2 regions of the Pseudoalteromonas porphyrae genome follow, and region 1 is predicted to be linked to the other one. Evidence: predicted binding sites of a transcription regulator. Region 1 holds the regulator's gene; the other holds the start of a gene.
The links. Region 1 encodes NrdR, which represses ribonucleotide reductase genes. Its sites were predicted from a motif close to AAACACNANATNTNGTGTTT; they were not measured.

Region 1 (10,872 bases):
TGAACCAGCTGCTGGCTGTATAATTCTCGGATATCAAGAGAACGACCTAATTGAGAAATAATCTCGCCGCTATCGTCACGCACTATAATGCCTTCAATCATAGGAATAGCGAGTAAACCTTCGGCTGTGGTGATTGTTTGTTTAGTGTTTAGCTCCCAGATAGCACGCGTTAAACTGCGACTAAATGTTTTTTGTAGCGTAGTCAGTTCATCACGAATGTAATCTTTAGTATTTACATATTCAGCAATTACTTGTCCGCATGTGACAACAAAAGTCAGCAAAAAATAGACGGATAAAACGCTTGTTAGCAGCTTTTTAGATAGGCTTTTTTGTAGCATGGATTTCCCATAGCTCCTTTATTCATCATTTAATACCCAAGCAGCGAGTACATTCATCTGTAAAGTTAGCTAATAAACGCCTAAAAATAAATAAAATAATCTACTTTTCCTCAACAAATTTATTCATTTTTCTTTTTTTAGCAAAAACTTATGTTTATTTCACAGGAATGATTGTGTTATAAAATCACTATATTGCTGTTAGAGTAATGTTTCTTAGTTACTGAGAACCCACCCGTCATTTATAACCATGTGAGCTAGTAGTTAATAGTATGAATTTCTCTGTATTAGTATGTGATGATTCAACAGTAGCACGTAAACAAGTCGTGCGATGTATAAATGAATGCCTAAGCGCAAATATTATGCAGGCAAAAAATGGCCGAGAGGCATTGGAATTAATGCAAATTCATAGCTTTGATTTATTGTGTCTTGATTTAACTATGCCAGAAGTTGACGGTGTTCAGGTGCTTGAGTGCATTAAACAAAGCAGTATTGAATGTTTTGTTCTCGTTATATCTGCGGATATTCAGGCTGAAATGAAACAGCGAGTCGCTAATTTAGGGGCTATCGATTTTATAAATAAGCCAATAGATAAAGTAAGGCTTAATGAAATATTGCATAAATTTGGCATTCATTAGAGCTCTTTATAACTAAATGGCATAATTTATCTTTTAATGTGGGGTTGACAGAATAGCCTTGTTTAAGGCAGTCTAAAGGCTATGAAAATAAATACAAACGTACTGACCATTATTATTACAACCACCATTCTTACTGGATAGTGGCATAGGTCGGTGCAACAAATTTAAAGGCCTGTGTTCACAACGAACACAGGCCTTTTTTCGTTTTATGGGATGAGGAACATAAAAATGCGAGTATTAAAATTTGGCGGGTCATCACTTGCCGACTTGGCATGTTTACAGCAGGTAGCTCAGTTAGTTAAAGCACAGTTAAAAGATGAAATGTTATTGGTACTTTCAGCGCCAGGTGGAATGACTGATTCGTTAGTCGCACTTGCAAGTAGCGCTGAACAGGGATTTGATTATAGCGAACAGTGGGATGCACTCGCGTCTCGTTGTGACAGCTTAAAAGTAGCTGTTGAAGCTGAATGTGGGCAAGTACAAAATTGGCCTGATTTAGATGAGCTGAAAAATAAACTTGCTGGTGTCAAATTAATCCAATGCTGTCCTGATCAGGTTCGTGCTTATATTATTAGTTTTGGTGAGCGCGTGAGTGTGGCACTGATGCAGTGTTTGCTAAGCTCGCACAACGCTCGTTACCTTGAAGCAACTGATTGCATCGCATCAACCAATGGCCACATTGATGCGGAAGCTGATTTAGTAGCGAGCAAAATTCGCTTCCAAGCGGCTTTAAAAGTGAGCCCTGCAACTATTTATATTATGCCGGGTTTTACAGCTAGCAATGAACAAGGTCAGTTAACTACACTCGGGCGCAATGGTTCTGATTATTCAGCCGCAATTGCAGCAGCGTGTTTAGAAGCAGAAGTTTGCCAAATCTGGACTGACGTGGACGGCGTATACAGTGCAGATCCTCGTTATATCAAAAAAGCCACTAAGGTTGATTTTTTATCATATAAAGAAGCGATGGAGCTTTCTTACTTTGGTGCCAAAGTTCTTCACCCTAAAACAATTTTACCGTGTGCTAAAGCGGGCGTGCCATGTGAAATTAAAAATACTCATAACCCAGAGGCGCAAGGCTCATTGATCAGTAACGATAATGTATCATCGGAGCCAGTTAAAGCGTTATCCAGTTTACAAAACCTTGCGATGCTAACAGTTTCAGGCCCAGGCATGAAAGGTAAGGTAGGCATGGCATCAAAAGTATTTAATGCCCTTGCTCATGATAATGTATCGATTGTACTTATTACTCAGTCGTCATGTGAATTTAGTATTAGCTTTTGTGTTCATGAATCGGACTTACCATTAGCGCTTGATGCACTGCAAACAGCGTTTGAGCTTGAATCACAAGCAGGGCTTATTGAGCCTGTGCAAGTACAACGTAACTTAGCCATTGTTACGTTAGTGGGTGATAACATGCGTGCTCATAAAGGCTTGGCCGCTAAGTTTTTTGCATCGCTTGCTCAAGCGCAAGTGAATATTGTTGCTATTGCACAAGATTCAACTGAAAGTGCTATTTCCGCGGTGATCGACGGTGAACTGTGTAATGATGCTGTAAAAGTGTGTCACGAAAATTTCTTTACTCATATCCCATCAATTGACGTGTTTTTATTAGGCTGCGGCTTAGTTGGTCAAGAACTTATAAAGCAATTAGAGCGCCAGCAAACGTGGCTGGAAAAGCGCAATATTAAGTTAAATCTATACGGTGTTGCTAACTCTCGTCAATTACACCTAGATGGCGAAGGTATTGCTTTTGATGATTGGCAGCAAAAATTAGCTGCATCTGAACAAGCTTTTGATTTAAAACTGGTTGAGCAATTTGTTAGGCAAAACCATTTAATCAACCCAGTATTAGTTGATTGCACCTCATCAGATGCATTGGCTGCGCAATACGTTGACTTTTTAAATGCGGGTTTTCACGTTGTGGCTGCAAATAAAAAAGCGACAACGAGTTCATATGCTTATTACCAAGACCTGATTGCAGCAACCCAAAAGAATAACCGTAAGTTTTTATACGAAACAAATGTAGGAGCAGGGCTTCCGGTAATAGATAACTTACAATCGCTGTTTGGTGCAGGCGATGAGTTGCTTGAGTTCAGTGGTATTTTATCTGGTTCATTGTCTTATATATTCGGTGCCTTGCAAGATGGTTTATCGTTATCTGAAGCAACCATTAAAGCAAAAGAGAGTGGTTTTACTGAGCCAGACCCTAGAGATGATTTATCGGGAACAGATGTTGCGCGTAAATTACTGATCATTGCCCGTGAGGCTGGCATGAAGTTAGAGCTTAGTGATATTGAAGTTGAATCGGTCCTGCCTGTTGGTTTTGCACAAGGTGATGATGTTGCAGAGTTTATGGCTAAACTACCGAGTTTAGATGCCGCATTTAGTGATCGCATTCAAAGTGCAGCCAGTGAAGATAAAGTATTGCGTTATGTGGGCACAATCAATGCGGGTCACTGCAAAGTCGGTATTGAAGCGGTTGATACAAAACATGCATTGGCAGTTATTCGTGATGGTGAAAATGCCTTAGCAATCTTGAGTGAATATTACCAACCACGTCCATTTGTAATTCGTGGTTATGGTGCAGGATCTGCAGTGACTGCTGCGGGTGTATTTGCTGATATCTTAAAAACGTTATCGCGCTAGGAGGGGACAATGATTGAAGTATATGCTCCAGCGTCTATTGGGAATTTTGCCGTTGGTTTTGATTCATTAGGCGCTGCACTTGCGCCTATTGATGGCACATTATTAGGCGACATTGTTGCAGTAAGTCCTGCAACAAGAGATGAGTTTATTTGCTCGGGCGAGTATGCACATAAATTGCCAAGTGACGCTAATGAAAACTTAGCGTATCAGTGTTTAGTGCATTTTCGTACACATGTTGCGCCAAGTATGCCATGCGTAAAATTAGAGCTTAAAAAGAATTTACCGATTGGTTCAGGGCTCGGTTCTAGTGCGTGCTCAGTTGTAGCGACCTTTGCGGCACTTGATCAATTTGCAGGCACTGCGCTTAGCCAAGTAGAGCTGATTGAATTAATGGCTGATTTTGAAGCTATTGTAAGTGGTGGTCGTCATTACGATAACATCACACCTTGTTACTTAGGTGGTTTACAGTTGACGGGTGATTTGATCCCAGATAAGTCGATTAGCTTACCGGTAGATAAAAACTGGTACTACGTAGCCGCTTTTCCTGGTTTTTCGCTTAATACCGCAAAAGCGCGTTCAGTACTACCAAGGCAGCTAAGCATGCATGCCAGTGTTGAATTTGCACAGCGCTTATCAGCGTTTAGTACATTGTTGTTAACCGGTCGTTTTGATAACGCGTTATCAATTATGAGTGATGAAATAGCAGAACCATATCGCGCACCGCTTATTACCGGGTTTAGTGAAGCGAAAGCGGCACTGCCGGAGCTAGGTGCTGAAATAGTCAGTATTTCTGGTGCAGGCCCTACTTTATTTACCGTGTGTAAAACGCTTGAAGCTGCACAGCAATGCGCACAGTGGCTTGAACAAAATTATATCAATGAACAAGGCTTTTGCCACATTTGTAAGCTTGATAACGCCGGCACGCGTCAGTTATAAGAATTTAAGGAATAAATAATGCAATTACATAATTTAAAAGATGATTCACAAAAAGTGTCGTTTGTTGATGCAGTTAAAACAGGTTTAGGCCGAAACCAAGGCGTATTCTTTCCTGAATCCCTAGCGCCACTGGCGGACATTGATGCTTTACTTGATATGGACTTTGTTAGTCGTAGTAGTAAAATTTTATCGCATTTAATTGGCGATGAGTTGCCCGCAGATACTGTTGCGCAAATGGTGCAAAATGCGTTTAACTTTCCGGTAAAACTGGTTGAAGTAGAAGAAAATATTTATTGTTTGGAATTGTTCCACGGTCCAACACTTGCCTTTAAAGACTTTGGTGGCCGCTTTATGGCTGAGTGCTTAGCACAATTTAGCCAAGGTGAAAAAACTACAATACTAACAGCAACCTCTGGTGACACAGGTGCAGCTGTTGCTCATGCGTTTTATAATAAACCAAATATTGATGTGGTGATCCTTTATCCAAAAGGGAAAATTTCTCTAGCGCAGCAAAAACTGTTCACTACATTGGGGAATAACATTCATTGTTATGCAGTTGATGGTAGTTTTGATGATTGCCAAGCGATGGTAAAAAATGCATTTTTAGATGATGAAATTAAATCTCGACTAGGTTTAAACTCGGCTAATTCAATTAATATCAGCCGTTTAGTTGCACAAGTTTGTTACTACTTTGAAGCAATTGCACAATTACCGAAAGAAAAACGTGCTAACGCGCATATCTCTGTGCCAAGTGGTAATTTTGGTAACGTGTGTGCGGCAATGATCGGTGCTGTTATTGGTTTGCCTGTCGCTAAACTCAGTGCAACAACGAATCAGAATGATACTGTACCGCGCTTTATCCATGATAAAAACTGGGCACCTAATGCGACGATAGAATCACTTTCAAACGCAATGGACGTGAGCAAACCTAATAACTGGCCACGAGTGCAAACCATGTTAGATAATAATTGGTTTAGTTATGATGACTTTTATTCAACCAGCGTTGATGAAAGCAATACACAAACAGTGATGAAAAAAATTCAACAAACGGGCTATGTTGCAGAGCCTCACACAGCAATAGCTTATCAGGGACTTAAAGCTAATTTAGCACAAGGAACGGCAGGGGTGTTCTTAGCTACAGCGCATCCAGCTAAGTTTAAAGATAGCGTAGAAGAGATTTTAAATATAGAGCTCGATATGCCAAAACCATTAGCGGATGCATTAGCTAAGCCATGTTTGGCTGAAGATATTGCAGATGACTACAGTGTGCTTCGCGATATTTTATTAGCTAAATTAGGCTAATTTTTATAATTAGATAAAGTTAAAACAAAAAAGCGATAATACATTACGTATATCGCTTTTTTATTGTAAAAATATTTAAATTTAAACCATGGACCGTGAACGACGATTTAAAATACGTAAACATAAAATTAAAATGCCAATCAAACAGATCATCGCGCCAGCAAGTGTAACGAGTTGATTGGGTACCCGACTAACTAGAATTAGACCAGTAAGCAACAGAATGAAGGGCTTAAATTCATAATAATAATAGTGTTTCCTTACTTTTTTTCGGTTTACTTTATGATCTATACGGCGCGCATTAGATCGCAGACGCCAAATGTTTGCGCCATTTAAGAACAAAGCAATGCCGATAGCCGTCGGCAATAGGGTAGTCGAGAAAAGAATGCAAAACCCACCAAAAATAAAATAGCAGTAGGGAATAAATTCGTAAATAGGTTTAGCTAACATAATAAGCCTATGATCATCCATGATTACATTTCGTACAATAGTAGTGTAAATAGAAACAAATGCAATAAATTAACACATTAAAAATACAAATATTTAGTTGTTTTATTTATTAGTATTATTTATGTTTCTATAAAAAAATATCATTACAAAAACACTGTGAATTAAATTCAATCCCTGTTTAAATATGTTCATCTTTACACCGTAGTCAAATTGACGTTTTCAGCGTACAATATTGCCTTTAAAAACACCATACACGTTGCCCTAGGAGCCCCCATGTTAGAACGTAGCATGAATATTTCGGATTTTGATCCAGAGTTATTTGACGCAATCAACAAAGAGACTGCTCGTCAAGAAGAACACATTGAGCTTATCGCATCTGAAAACTACTGTAGCCCACGCGTACTAGAAGCGCAGGGTTCACAGTTAACAAATAAATATGCTGAAGGTTATCCGGGCAAGCGTTATTACGGTGGTTGTGAGCACGTTGACGTGGTTGAGCAACTAGCGATTGACCGTGCAAATGAATTGTTTGGTTCTGAATACGCAAACGTTCAGCCTCATGCTGGCTCACAAGCAAATGCCGCTGTATTTTTAGCGCTATTAGATGCTGGCGATACGGTACTTGGTATGAGCTTAGCTCATGGTGGTCACTTAACGCATGGTTCACATGTGAGCTTCTCTGGTAAGCTTTATAATGCAATCCAATACGGACTTGACGAAGCAACGGGCGAAATTGATTACGCACAAGTTGAAGCGCTAGCACTTGAGCATAAACCAAAAATGATCATCGGTGGTTTCTCAGCATACTCAGGTATTGTTGATTGGGCTAAATTCCGTGAAATCGCTGATAAAGTAGGCGCTTACTTGTTCGTAGATATGGCTCACGTTGCTGGTCTTATTGCTGCAGGCGTTTACCCAAGCCCAGTACCACATGCACACGTTGTAACTACTACTACGCATAAAACATTAGCAGGTCCACGTGGCGGTTTGATTATTTCAGCCTGTGGCGACGAAGCTATTTATAAAAAGCTTAATAGCGCTGTTTTCCCAGGTGGCCAAGGTGGTCCTTTATGTCATGTTATTGCTGCAAAAGCAGTGGCATTTAAAGAAGCACTACAACCAGAGTTTAAAGTATACCAAACTCAAGTTGTTAAAAATGCCCAAGCAATGGTTGCAGTAATGCAAGAGCGCGGCTACAAAATCGTGTCTGATAAAACAGAAAATCACTTGTTCTTACTTGATTTAATCAATAAAGACATCACTGGTAAAGATGCAGATGCAGCTCTGGGTAATGCGAATATTACAGTGAACAAAAACTCAGTACCAAACGATCCACGTTCACCATTTGTTACCTCTGGTCTGCGTATTGGTTCACCTGCAATCACACGCCGTGGTTTTAAAGAAGCTGAATCCAAAGAGCTAGCGGGCTGGATCTGTGACGTGCTAGACAACATCACTGATGAGTCTGTACAAGCACAAGTTAAAGAAAAAGTTAAAGCAATCTGTAAAAAATTACCTGTTTACGCTTAATTATTAAGCCCACTGTAATTTAGATCACAATAGCGACGTTTTTTGCTATTATAAAGGCCGCCTTAAAGCGGCCTTTTTTGTTTTTAATGGAAGCTGATACCTATGCATTGCCCATTTTGCACCGCAAAAGATACCAAAGTAATTGACTCGCGTTTAGTTGGTGGTGGCCACCAAGTTAGACGACGCCGTGAATGCAATGAGTGTCATGAACGCTTTACCACCTTTGAAGGTGCTGAACTTGTGATGCCTCGGGTAATTAAACAAGATGGCAGTCGCGAACCTTTCAACGAAGATAAACTTCTCAATGGTCTACACCGCGCATTAGAAAAACGTCCCGTTAGTACTGAGCAGGTTGACGAAGTTGTCAATATTATCAAATCTCAACTACGAGCAACGGGTGAGCGTGAGATATCCAGCCACTTAATTGGTGAGTGTATTATGGAAGCGCTTAAAAAACTCGATAAAGTCGCCTATGTACGTTTTGCTTCTGTGTATCGTTCGTTTGAAGATATCCGTGAATTTGGTGAAGAAATCGCCCGCTTAGGGGAGTAAAATGAGTCAAAACGTATTATTCACAGAGCAAGATCATCAATTTATGGCACGGGCTATTGAACTTGCCAAGCAAGGACGCTTTACAACAACACCAAATCCTAATGTTGGCTGTGTGCTAGTTAAAGGTGGTCAGATTATTGGTGAAGGCTTTCATCAATTAGCTGGGCAAGGTCATGCTGAAGTCAATGCGTTAGCAATGGCAGGTAGCCAAGCCAAAGGTGCCACTGCGTATGTCACACTTGAGCCTTGTAGTCATTTTGGTCGCACACCTCCGTGTGCCGAAGGCCTAAAAGCCGCGGGCGTGATAAAAGTGATTGCCGCGATGGTTGATCCAAATCCGCAAGTGGCAGGTAAAGGTCTCGCAATTTTAGCTGATGCAGGAATTGAGGTTGCATCAGGGCTATTAGAGCAACAAGCTAAACTATTAAACCGTGGCTTTTTAAAGCGTATGGAACAAGGCATGCCATTTATTACCTGTAAAATGGCGGCAAGTCTTGATGGTAAAACGGCTCTTAAAAATGGTCAAAGTAAATGGATTACGGGCTCTAAAGCTCGTCAAGATGTGCAACTTTATCGTGCACAAAGCTGCGCTATTTTAACGGGGGCAGATACCGTTTTAGTTGATGACGCCAAGCTTAATGTTCGTATTGATGAATTGCCAGAATCATTACCCACAGAGTTACCTTTGCGTCAGCCAGTAAGAATTATTATTGATTCACAAAATCGTTTAACTCCTGAACTGGCTTTGTTTAGTATAGAAAGTGAGATAATTATTCTTACCACTGAGCTTGATAAATCAAAGCAATGGCCTCATTACGTAAGCCATATTGTAGTGCCAAAACAAAATAATAAGGTTGATTTACTGGCCGCTCTCAAGCTTTTAGCACAACGCCAATTTAATCATATTTGGTTAGAGGCCGGTGCAACCCTTGCGGGAAAAATGACAGAGCAGGGGCTTATTGATGAATACATTATTTATTTCGCACCTAAATTGTTAGGTAACGATGCCAAAAGTTTATTAAATTTTGCAGAACAGACAAATATGCAAGATGTGGACAACTTAACAATTAGCGAATGTGCACTAATTGGTGATGATATTCGTATCACAGCTGCGCGGTGTTTAAATACAGCGCCTTAACCTACTATTGAAGAGCAACCTTATGTTTACTGGTATAATAGAAGCAACAGGCACAATTAGTAAATTAGAACAAAAACAAGGTGATTTAGCCATTCGCATTCAAAGTAGCAACCTTGATATGGCCGATGTGAATTTAGGTGACAGTATTGCAACCAACGGCGTATGTTTAACGGTTGTAGCAAAGCACAGTGATGGTTTTAGTGCTGACTTGTCAAACGAAACGATAAGCTTAACCGGGTTTGCTCATTATAAACAAGGGCAAACGGTTAACCTTGAAAAAGCCATGCAACCTGTATCTCGTTTAGGGGGGCACTTAGTCTCTGGGCACGTTGATGGTATTGCGACTATTACAGCTATTACGCCCAATGCGCGCGCTGTTGAATATTGGTTAAGCACAGATGCGCAACTGATGAAGTATATCCCGTATAAAGGCTCGGTATGTATTGATGGTATTAGCCTAACGGTTAATGCGATAGAAGATAACAAATTTAAACTGACTATCGTGCCGCATACGAGTGAACAAACAACCATTGCTGATTTTAAAATTGGCACCCAAGTGAATTTAGAAGTTGACCAAATTGCTCGTTATTTAGAGCGCTTGATCAAAGGGGCAGAACAACCTGCCGGTTCAGATATTTCGATGAATTTACTTGCCCAAGCGGGTTTTATTAAGTAGCCCCAACTCCACAACTTACACGAGCAGATTATGAATTTACACAGCGCACAAGAAATTATTGATGACATTAAAGCCGGTAAAATGGTTATTTTGATGGACGATGAAGATAGAGAAAATGAAGGCGATTTAATTATCGCAGCCGAACATATAAGTGCTGAAGCGATTAATTTTATGGCCACTCATGGCCGCGGCTTAATTTGTTTAACAATGACACAAGAACGTTGTGAGCAGCTTGATTTACCATTAATGGTTAAAAACAATGGTGCAGCATTTTCGACTAACTTTACAATGTCTATCGAGGCATCTAAAGGTGTTACCACGGGGATTTCTGCTGCAGATCGCGCGCGTACTGTACAAGCTGCGATAGCCAAAGGTGCTGTGCCAAGTGATATCGTGCAACCGGGTCATATTTTTCCAATTATGGCGCAACCGGGTGGGGTGTTAACCCGTGCAGGTCATACTGAAGCTGGTTGCGATTTAGCGCGTTTAGCTGGGCTTGAAGCATCGTCAGTAATTGTTGAAATTCTTAATGCCGATGGCACTATGGCGCGCCGTCCTGATTTAGAAATATTTGCCGAGCAACATAACATCAAAATTGGCACCATTGCTGATCTTATCGAATACCGTAACATTAACGAAACCACTATTGAACAAGTCGCGAAATGTAAATTG
Region 2 (10,872 bases), on a different contig from region 1:
ATCCGCTTTTTGTATGTAACTTTTTATATCAACAACGCTGTACCTTAATGACTTACTGACGCTAGGGTCTTGAAAAATGTCGGAAATGTTTTATAGGTACATTTAGGATCATTAATTGTAATTGCTTTTCCACCTACTGCTACCATAGCAAAACACATGGCTATGCGGTGATCGTCGTATGTATCAATTGCAACGTCATTAAAGTGTGTTGGGGGGATAATTTCGATAAAATCTTCCCCTTCAACAACTTCAGCCCCGACTTTACGAAGCTCAGTTGCCATTGCATGTAAGCGGTCAGTTTCCTTTACGCGCCAATTATAAATATTACGAATAGCTGTAGGGCCATCTGCAAATAAAGCCACTGTTGCAAGTGTCATCGCTGCATCAGGAATAGCGTTGGCATCTATGTCTACACCTTTCAATTGCCCTTTGCGAACAACTAAGCGCTCATCATACCAATCAATTTTAGCACCCACCTGCTCCATCACTTTGGCAAAACCAATGTCACCTTGCACTGATTTAGCACCAACGCCTTTGATTTCTATTTCACCACCTGCAATCGCAGCTGCAGCTACGAAATAAGAGGCTGATGACGCATCACCTTCAACCATAATGCGTTCAATCGCTTGGTATTGCTGTGCGCCTTTTACGATAAAGGTTTTGTAATCATCATTCGCTACTGCAATACCAAAACGTGCCATTACATCGAGGGTAATATCAATATAAGGTTTTGAAACTAACGCGCCTTTAATTGTGATCTTGGTGTCACCACTGAATAAAGGGGCTGCCATTAATAGCGCGGTTAAAAATTGACTTGAAATACTGCCGTCAATTTCAACCTGTCCGCCCTTAATCTGTCCACCCACGATTTTTAGTGGCGGATAATCTTTATTTTTTAAATAAGTTACATCACCGCCAAGCGCTTGCAGTGCATCAACCAAATGACCAATTGGTCGCTCTTCCATACGCGGTTCACCAATTAATTCGTACTCGCCTGATACAGCAGCAAGTACGGCCGTTAGAGGACGATACGCTGTACCAGCATTACCAAGAAATAATGGCTCTGATGGGGTTAATAATTGCCCGCCAACACCTTTTACTGTTGCAACTGTTTTATCATCATTGAGGCTTACATCTACACCCAATAATTTTAATGCGCCTAGCATGTGGCGAATATCGTCACTGTCCAATAAATTTTCAACAACCGTTGTACCTTCAGCAAGTGCTGCCAATAATAAAATACGGTTTGATAAACTTTTTGAGCCAGGTAATGTCACGCTACCATTTACGTTATTAATTGGCTCTAAACGTAGTTGCTCCATTAGCTGTTCTCCTTGGCAAACTTTGCCATGAAATCAACTAAAGCCTGTACACCGGCAAGTGGCATTGCGTTATAAATACTCGCGCGCATGCCACCAACAATACGGTGTCCCTCAAGGGCTAGTAAACCAGCTTCTTTAGCGTGTGATAGAAATTGCTGATTCAAACTTTCATCGTTTAACCAAAATGGTACATTCATGCGTGAACGACAGTGTTTTGCCACTTTATTGTTATAAAATGGCGACTCGTCAATAAAACCATAAAGTAATTCGGCTTTTGCAATGTTTTGCTGTTCCATGGCTTTAACGCCACCATTTTGCTCAAGCCATTCGAACACTTCCGCTGCTAAATACCATGCAAATGTTGGCGGTGTGTTATACATACTGCCTTGCTTAACCTCTAGCGCGTAATCAAATACACCAGGTTTAGCTAAGCCTTGGCGCTCTAACAAGGTTTTACGGATGATGACAATGGCTAAGCCTGATGGACCAATATTCTTTTGCGCGCCAGCATAGATTAAATCAAACTTATTGACGTCAAATTCACGAGATAAGATCGTTGATGACATATCTGCGATTATGGGTGCAGTAGGATGACTTGGTACGTCAAATACTTCGATACCATCAATGGTTTCATTAGGGCAATAATGAATGTATGACGGATCAGCGGGGAATTGCCATTCGCTCACTGGCTTGATTGAAAATTGCTCATCACTATCATTACGTACATCAAGCTCTGTCACTTGTGTAAATTTTAATGCCTCAGTTACTGCGCCTTTTGACCATACGCCGTTTTCACAATACACGGCGGCTTTGTCATCGAGGTGCAAATTTAACGGTACTGCAGCAAATTGACCGCGACCACCACCGTGCATAAATAATATTTCAAACTCGTCACTAATATCCATCAAACGGCGTAGACTTGCTTCACATTTTGCTGTGAGCGCTAAAAACTCTTTACTTCGGTGGCTTATCTCCATCACCGACACACCTAAATCTTGCCAATCAACAAATTCTTTTTGTGCTTTTGCCATTACTTCTGGCGGCAACATTGCAGGCCCCGCACAAAAATTATATTTACTCATTACCTTTCCTCATTCCAGTAATTTAACAATAAGAGTGTATATTTATCCCCGTATCTGGGGATTAATATTATTGCTCAGTTTTATTTTAACAATAAAAAAAAGCGGCCAAAGCCGCTTTTATTTATTAATGCTATTCTGCTGGAGGGTTATCCCCAGCGTCATCATTAACAATCTCGACTACTTCAACGCTTTCGCCTTCGATAGCTTCAAGCTCATCGATTTCAATTTCTTCGATACGTTGTAAACCAACTACTTGCTCTTCGTCAATAGTTCTTATCAAAATAACACCTTGGGTATTACGCCCAACTGTAGAAACTTCGTTAACGCGAGTTCGTACTAAGGTTCCACGATTAGATATAATCATGATTTCATCGTTATCATCAACTTGAACTGCACCAACAACAGCACCATTACGCTCACTTACTTTGATTGATACCACACCTTGAGTCGCACGACTCTTCGATGGATAATCTTCAAGTAAAGTACGCTTACCGTAACCGTTTTCAGTTACTGTTAAGATAGCACCATCTGTCTTAGGTACAATTAATGAGACAACACGTTGACCTTCAGGCATTTTAATACCACGAACACCCGTTGCTGTACGACCCATCTGGCGTACACCTTTGAACTTGATTTCTGGCTTACCATTTTCATCAAGTACTGGGTTACCATTTTCATCTAATACTGGAGATTCTTCAGCTTCTTTAAAGCGAACAACTTTACCAGCATCAGTGAATAGCATGATCTCGTTGCTTCCATCAGTGATGTCTACACCAATTAAGCTATCACCATCGTTTAAGTTAACGGCAATAATACCGCTAGCACGTTGACGGCTATACGCTGTCAGTGGTGTTTTCTTAACTGTACCAAATGCAGTGGCCATAAAGATGTATTTATCTTCTGCATATTCACGCACCGGCAAGATTGCTGTGATACGTTCGTCAGCCTCAAGCGGCAGTAAATTTACAATTGGCTTACCGCGGGCAGCTCGGCTAGCAAGCGGTAATTGATACACTTTAAGCCAATATAAGCGACCAGCTGTTGAGAAACACAGAATCGTATCGTGCGTATTTGCAACTAATAAACGTTCGATGAAATCTTCATCTTTCATCTTCGTTGCTGACTTACCTTTACCACCACGACGCTGTGCTTCGTAATCAGATAATGGTTGATACTTAACGTAACCTTCGTGAGAAAGTGTAACTACTACGTCTTCTTCAGTGATCAAGTCTTCTAAACTGATATCATGCGCTGCGGCATTGATTTCCGTACGACGTTCATCACCATATTGCGCTTTAATTTCAACTAGCTCATCGCGGATAACTTCCATTAAACGCTCTGGTGTAGCAAGAATATATAAAAGCTCAGCAATTAAATCTAATAACGTTTGGTATTCGCTTAGAATCTTTTCGTGCTCAAGACCTGTTAGCTTATGTAAACGCAAATCAAGGATAGCTTGGGCTTGTTGCTCAGAAATATAATACTGGCCATCACGAATGCCTAAGTCATCAGCTAACCAATCAGGACGCGCTACATTTGCTTCACCCGCTTTTTCAAGCATGGCTTTAACATTACCTAGTTCCCACGGACGCGCAGCTAAGGCAATTTTTGCTTCAGCTGGGGTTGGCGAGTTACGAATAAGTTCGATAATTGGGTCAATGTTTGCAAGTGCAATCGCTAAACCTTCGAGCATGTGTGCACGATCGCGGGCTTTACGTAAATCAAATACGGTGCGGCGCGTTACAACTTCACGACGGTGAATAATAAACTCTTCAAGCATTTCTTTTAAATTGAAACACTTAGGTTGATTATTAATTAAGGCAACCATGTTCATACCAAACACAGTTTGTAACTGAGTTTGTGCATAAAGGTTGTTTAGAATCACTTCACCTACATCACCACGTTTGATCTCGATAACGATACGCATACCGTCTTTATCTGATTCATCACGTAATGCACTAATACCTTCAATCTTCTTATCTTTAACCAGCTCTGCAATCTTTTCGATTAAACGCGCTTTGTTTACTTGATAAGGGATTTCGTGAACGATAATCGTTTCACGATGAGTTTTTTCGTCGACTTCGATTTCTGCACGTGCACGCATGTACACTTTACCGCGACCGGTTAAATAGGCTTGTTCAATGCCTTTTTTACCATTAATAATTGCCGCAGTTGGGAAATCTGGCCCCGGAATATAATCCATTAACTCAAGGATTGTTAAATCAGGGTTTTGAATAAGGGCTAAACAACCATTCACAACTTCAGTTAAGTTATGAGGCGGAATGTTTGTTGCCATACCTACCGCAATACCCGATGAACCGTTTACTAATAAGTTAGGAACTTTCGTAGGCAATACGTCAGGAATTTGCTCTGTACCGTCGTAGTTAGGTACAAAATCAACCGTTTCTTTTTCAAGATCGGCCAAAAGCTCATGAGACATTTTCGCCATACGGACTTCCGTATAACGCATTGCTGCTGCTGAGTCACCATCAACTGAACCAAAGTTACCTTGGCCGTCTACTAGCATATAACGTAATGAGAATGGCTGTGCCATACGTACGATCGTGTCATACACAGCGCTGTCGCCATGGGGATGGTATTTACCAATTACGTCACCAACCACACGGGCTGATTTTTTGTAAGGCTTATTCCAATCATTATTAAGCTCGTTCATAGCAAACAAAACGCGGCGGTGAACAGGTTTTAAACCATCACGTACGTCTGGTAATGCTCGTCCTACAATTACGCTCATTGCGTAATCTAAATAGGAGTTTTTTAACTCGTCTTCAATATTGACTGGCAGAATTTCATTGGCGAAATCAGTCATTTGATATCACATTCCTTCAGTATTTACCCCTAAAGTGCCACATACTGGGCGCTTGCGGGTATTTAGTTATTATTACCAAGTCATGCTACCACAATTTATTTATATTTACAGGCGCTAAATCTTTGCGATTTATTAATTTCCCCCTATATAATGGCCTCAGATTGACGAGGAAGCTTTTTATGACCGAACATCAAAATGTAGATAACGCAGAAATTGCAAAATTTGAAGCCATTGCCGAACGATGGTGGGACCGAGATGGAGAATTTAAACCTCTTCATGAGATCAACCCGTTACGATTAGACTTCATAGCCGACAAAGCCCATGGTTTGTTTGACAAAGAAACACTCGACGTAGGTTGTGGTGGTGGAATTTTAAGTGAAAGTATGGCGCGAATGGGCGCACACGTGACCGGTATTGATATGGGTCAAGAACCATTAACCGTGGCTAAATTGCACAGTTTAGAAACAGGTGTAAATGTTGAGTATATAAAAATACCAGCAGAAGAGTATGCAGCGCAGTACCCTGCTCGCTTTGATACTATTACCTGCATGGAAATGTTAGAACATGTACCTGATCCCGCTTCTATTATCCATGCCGTTGCCAAACTAGCCAAACCGGGTGCGGATGTATTTTTTTCAACCTTAAATAAAACCCCAAAAGCATATTTGTTTGCCATTGTTGGCGCAGAAAAGTTATTAAAAATGGTGCCAGAGGGAACTCACGACCACAAAAAATTTATTAAACCTGCACAACTTATTGCATGGGCAGAGCAAGCTGGATTAAAAGTACGTGCCAGCGCTGGCCTTAGTTATAACCCGCTATCAAAGCAATACAGCTTAAATACCGATGTCAGCGTTAATTATATTTTGCACTTTGAGAAACTGGCGTAATGGCTGACTCTAAAACAGCAACGCCAGTTATTAGCTATGATGCCTTTATTTTTGATTTAGATGGCACACTACTGGACACCGCAGATGATCTAGGCGCAGCGCTTAATAGCGTACTCGTTGATCATGATCAACCACAGGTTTCGGCTGACATCTATCGTCCTGCAGCTTCTAATGGTGCCATGGCGCTGCTGGAAGCCGGGTTCGGCCAGCAGTGGCATGCTCACCCAAAGCAAGGTGATTTACGCCAGCAATTGTTAAATGCTTACGCAAATAATATTGCAACGCATAGCCACTGTTTTTCTGGTATAGCGTCTTTATTAATTGCTCTTGAGCAAAAAAACATTAAATGGGGAATAATGACCAATAAACCTGGCTTTTTGACCACCCCATTAGTTTCAGCGATTACTGAATTAAAAGGCGCGCAAGCGGTTGTCAGTGGTGACACGTTAGCAGTAGCCAAGCCTTCCCCATTGCCGCTACTACACACCGCTAATTTATTAGGTGTTGAACCAACTCGGTGTTTATACATAGGTGATGCACAGCGTGACATTGTCGCAGCCAAAGCTGCAAACATGCACAGCGCTACGGCATTATGGGGATATATCCCTAGTGTAGCTGATGCAATAGGCTGGCAAGCTGATTTTAATTGGTACTCCCCTATTGATGCTTTTAACCATATATAGTGTCTAGCTAATTTTTAACCACTACATATTGTGATTGTGTTAATTTTTGTGCATTGATTGCTGATAAAAAAAGCAGCAGAAATTTATTTTTAAAATGAGATAATTTACTCAATCTGGAGTTGATTTTTATAAATTTCATTTTAATCAGAAGGTCAAAGGTTAATGCCCACTAACACAATCATGTTATCCCAACCTTATCCACAATCAAGGGTATTTATGTACCTTGCAAAAGATCGCAGACCACTCTATCTTGTGACCTAGAATTTGATAAGCACCAGATGTTGTGGCTAAGACTTATACAATTAAATTCTCGTTAAAGTAGCATTAACACAATAAAAATTTTTTTAGAAAATATTTCCTCAAGGAATACAGGCAAAATTATGAACCAACAGCTATCTGTAAGCAAACGTGACGGCCGCAAAGAGTCACTTGATTTAGATAAGATCCATCGCGTTATTGCTTGGGCCGCCGAGGGTCTAAAAAATGTCTCTGTCTCGCAAGTTGAATTAAAATCACATATTCAATTTTATGACGGTATTCGTACCGAAGACATTCATGAAACCATCATTAAAGCGGCAGCCGATCAGATCTCTAAAGAGTCTCCTGATTATCAGTACTTAGCTGCACGTTTAGCTGTATTCCACCTACGTAAAAAAGCATATGGTCAATTTGAACCACCTCGTTTATATGATCACATTGTTAAACTAGTTGAAGACAAGCGCTACGACGCTCACTTACTGGCTGATTACACAGAACAAGAAATTGATGCATTGGACGAGTACCTTGATCATGGACGTGATTTAAACTTCAGCTACGCTGCGGTTAAACAACTTGAAGGTAAGTATTTAGTCCAAAACCGCGTTACAGGCGAAATCTATGAGAGCGCGCAGTTTCTATACATTTTAGTAGCCGCCAGTCTGTTTTCAGATTACCCAAAAGAAACACGTTTAGATTACATTAAACGTTTTTACGACGCAGTTTCATTATTTAAAATTTCATTACCAACTCCAATCATGGCCGGTGTACGTACGCCGACACGTCAATTTAGTTCATGTGTACTTATTGAGTGTGGTGATAGCTTAGATTCTATCAATGCAACATCATCCGCGATTGTAAAATACGTATCGCAACGTGCAGGCATTGGTATTAATGCTGGTAGCATTCGTGCACTTGGTAGCCCTATTCGCAATGGCGAAGCCTACCACACCGGTTGTATTCCTTTTTATAAGCACTTCCAAACAGCCGTTAAAAGCTGCTCGCAAGGTGGTGTGCGTGGTGGTGCAGCCACTTTGTTCTACCCGCTTTGGCATTTAGAAGTTGAAAATTTATTAGTACTTAAAAACAACCGTGGTGTTGATGATAACCGTGTACGTCACCTTGACTACGGTGTTCAGTTTAATAAACTTATGTACTCGCGTTTAATTAAAGACGATTACATCACGCTCTTTAGCCCATCAGACGTGCCTGGTTTATATAATGCGTTTTTTGAAGATCAAGATGAATTTGATAAATTATATGTGCAGTACGAACAAGATGACTCAATTCGTAAAAAACGTATTAAAGCCATTGAACTGTTTTCAATGTTTGCACAAGAGCGTGCAAGTACAGGCCGTATTTACTTACAAAATGTAGATCACTGCAATACGCACAGCCCGTTCATTGCTAAAGTTGCGCCTATTCGTCAATCTAACTTATGTTTAGAAATAGCGTTACCAACTAAGCCGCTTAACAATGTAAATGATGAAGAAGGCGAGATTGCTTTATGTACTTTGTCAGCATTTAACTTAGGTGCGATTGAGTCACTGGATGAGCTTGAAGAACTTGCAGAGCTGGCTGTACGTGCCCTTGATAATCTGCTTGATTTCCAAGACTACCCTGTCCCCGCTGCAAAAAATGCAACCATGGGTCGTCGCACATTAGGTATAGGCGTAATCAACTACGCTTACTATCTTGCTAAAAATGGTAAGCGTTACTCTGATGGCAGTGCTAACGCATTAACGCACAAAACATTTGAAGCAATTCAGTACTACCTAATGAAAGCATCAAATGAACTTGCAAAAGAACGCGGTGCTTGCCCTAAATTTAACGAAACAACGTATTCACAAGGTATTATGCCAACAGATACGTATAAGCGTGATTTAGATAAAATCTGTGATGAGCCATTGCATCTAGATTGGGACACATTGCGTGCCAATATTAAAGAGTATGGTATGCGTAACTCAACGTTATCTGCGTTGATGCCGTCAGAGACATCATCACAGATTTCAAACGCAACGAATGGTATTGAGCCTCCTCGCGGGCATATCAGTGTAAAAGCCAGTAAAGATGGTATTTTAAAGCAAGTTGTGCCTGAGTATGAGCGCCTAAAAGATAGCTACGAGTTATTATGGGATATCCCATCAAACAAAGGTTATTTAGAACTTGTTGGTATTATGCAAAAATTTGTTGACCAAACAATTTCTGCAAACACTAATTATGATCCAAATAAGTTCGAAGGGGGTAAAGTACCTATGAAGGTGTTACTACAAGACTTACTAGGTGCATATAAACTAGGAGTTAAAACACTTTACTACCATAATACACGTGATGGTGCTTCTGATATGCAAGACGAAACACCAGAAGTGGAAGATGATGATTGTGCAGGCGGCGCATGTAAAATCTAATCGATTATAAATATAAATTTGAAGCGGGCTTTACGCCCGCTTTATCCTGTTCGTTTTTTGAGTGATCTTATGTCTTATACTACTTTTAGCCGAAACCATAATAACCAACTACAAGAACCGATGTTTTTCGGCCAAACCGTTAACGTATCGCGTTATGATCAACAGAAGTACCCTATTTTCGAAAAATTAATTGAAAAACAACTTTCGTTTTTTTGGCGCCCAGAAGAAGTTGATGTAAGCAAAGACCGCTTAGATTTCCAAGCCTTGCCAGATCACGAAAAACATATATTTTTAAGTAATTTAAAATACCAAACTTTGCTTGATAGTGTACAAGGTCGATCGCCTAATGTTGCATTATTGCCAATTGTGTCTATTCCTGAACTTGAAACTTGGATTGAAACATGGGCATTCAGTGAAACAATTCATAGCCGTTCATATACACATATTATTCGTAATGTAACCCAAGCCCCTGAACTTATTTTTGACGATATCGTCAGTAATGAAAAAATTAGTGAACGTGCTGATGCGGTAACTAAATATTACGACGAGTTAATTAATAAAGTTGCCGTATACAACTTATATGGTGAAGGTAAGCATGTGCTTAACGGTGAAACCGTTAATATCAGTTTATTTGAGCTTAAAAAACTTTTGTACCTTGCCATGATGTCAGTGAATATTTTAGAAGCGATCCGCTTTTATGTTAGCTTTGCTTGCTCATTTGCATTTGCTGAGCGAGAGCTAATGGAAGGTAATGCAAAAATAATAAAACTTATTGCCCGTGATGAAGCACTGCATTTATCTGGTACACAACATATTCTTAATATTATGCAAGATGGCAAAGATGACCCTGAAATGGCTATTGTAGCCGCACAGTGTCGTGAAGAAGCAATTCAAATGTTTGTTGATGCTGCTGAGCAAGAAAAAGAATGGGCTGAGTATTTATTTAAAGATGGATCCATGATTGGTTTAAATAAAGATATTCTTTGTCAATACGTAGAATACATTACCAATGCACGTATGATTGCAGTTGGCCTACCTGCACAATTTCCGAGTAACAGCAATCCAATTCCTTGGATCAGCTCATGGCTTGTTTCTGATAATGTACAGGTTGCCCCACAGGAAGCCGAAATAAGCTCATATCTTGTTGGCCAAATTGACTCGCAAGTAGATGCGTCTGACTTTGGTGATTTTGATCTCTAATGTCTGTACAAAAAACTGCAAAGGTTCACCTTGCAGATGACAGCCAGTGTTTTGATTTTAATACTGGCTGCCCTTCTCTTTTAGACTGTTTAGAACAAAACAAATTAACTGTGCCCTATCAGTGCCGCGAAGGCTATTGTGGTGCCTGTAGGGCAACGCTTATTGATGGAACTGTTAATTATAACCAAGAGCCTTTAGCGTTTGT

Region 2: the regulator NrdR is predicted to act here: its motif matches at 7,074-7,093, upstream of nrdA (class 1a ribonucleoside-diphosphate reductase subunit alpha).

What each region holds. Positions count from the first base shown of each region.
Region 1 is NZ_LHPH01000020.1:16,983-27,854, reverse strand. It holds gene ADS77_RS15550 (sensor histidine kinase) at 1-338, opposite strand, end outside; gene ADS77_RS15545 (response regulator) at 608-973, shown strand; gene thrA (bifunctional aspartate kinase/homoserine dehydrogenase I) at 1,202-3,619, shown strand; gene thrB (homoserine kinase) at 3,629-4,555, shown strand; gene thrC (threonine synthase) at 4,574-5,857, shown strand; gene glyA (serine hydroxymethyltransferase) at 6,578-7,834, shown strand; gene nrdR (transcriptional regulator NrdR) at 7,937-8,386, shown strand; gene ribD (bifunctional diaminohydroxyphosphoribosylaminopyrimidine deaminase/5-amino-6-(5-phosphoribosylamino)uracil reductase RibD) at 8,388-9,524, shown strand; gene ADS77_RS15510 (riboflavin synthase) at 9,547-10,200, shown strand; gene ribBA (bifunctional 3,4-dihydroxy-2-butanone-4-phosphate synthase/GTP cyclohydrolase II) at 10,231-10,872, shown strand, end outside.
Region 2 is NZ_LHPH01000005.1:167,608-178,479, reverse strand. It holds gene aroA (3-phosphoshikimate 1-carboxyvinyltransferase) at 45-1,322, opposite strand; gene serC (3-phosphoserine/phosphohydroxythreonine transaminase) at 1,322-2,404, opposite strand; gene gyrA (DNA topoisomerase (ATP-hydrolyzing) subunit A) at 2,535-5,231, opposite strand; gene ubiG (bifunctional 2-polyprenyl-6-hydroxyphenol methylase/3-demethylubiquinol 3-O-methyltransferase UbiG) at 5,411-6,121, shown strand; gene ADS77_RS06405 (HAD family hydrolase) at 6,121-6,804, shown strand; gene nrdA (class 1a ribonucleoside-diphosphate reductase subunit alpha) at 7,185-9,467, shown strand; gene nrdB (class Ia ribonucleoside-diphosphate reductase subunit beta) at 9,537-10,667, shown strand; gene yfaE (class I ribonucleotide reductase maintenance protein YfaE) at 10,667-10,872, shown strand, end outside.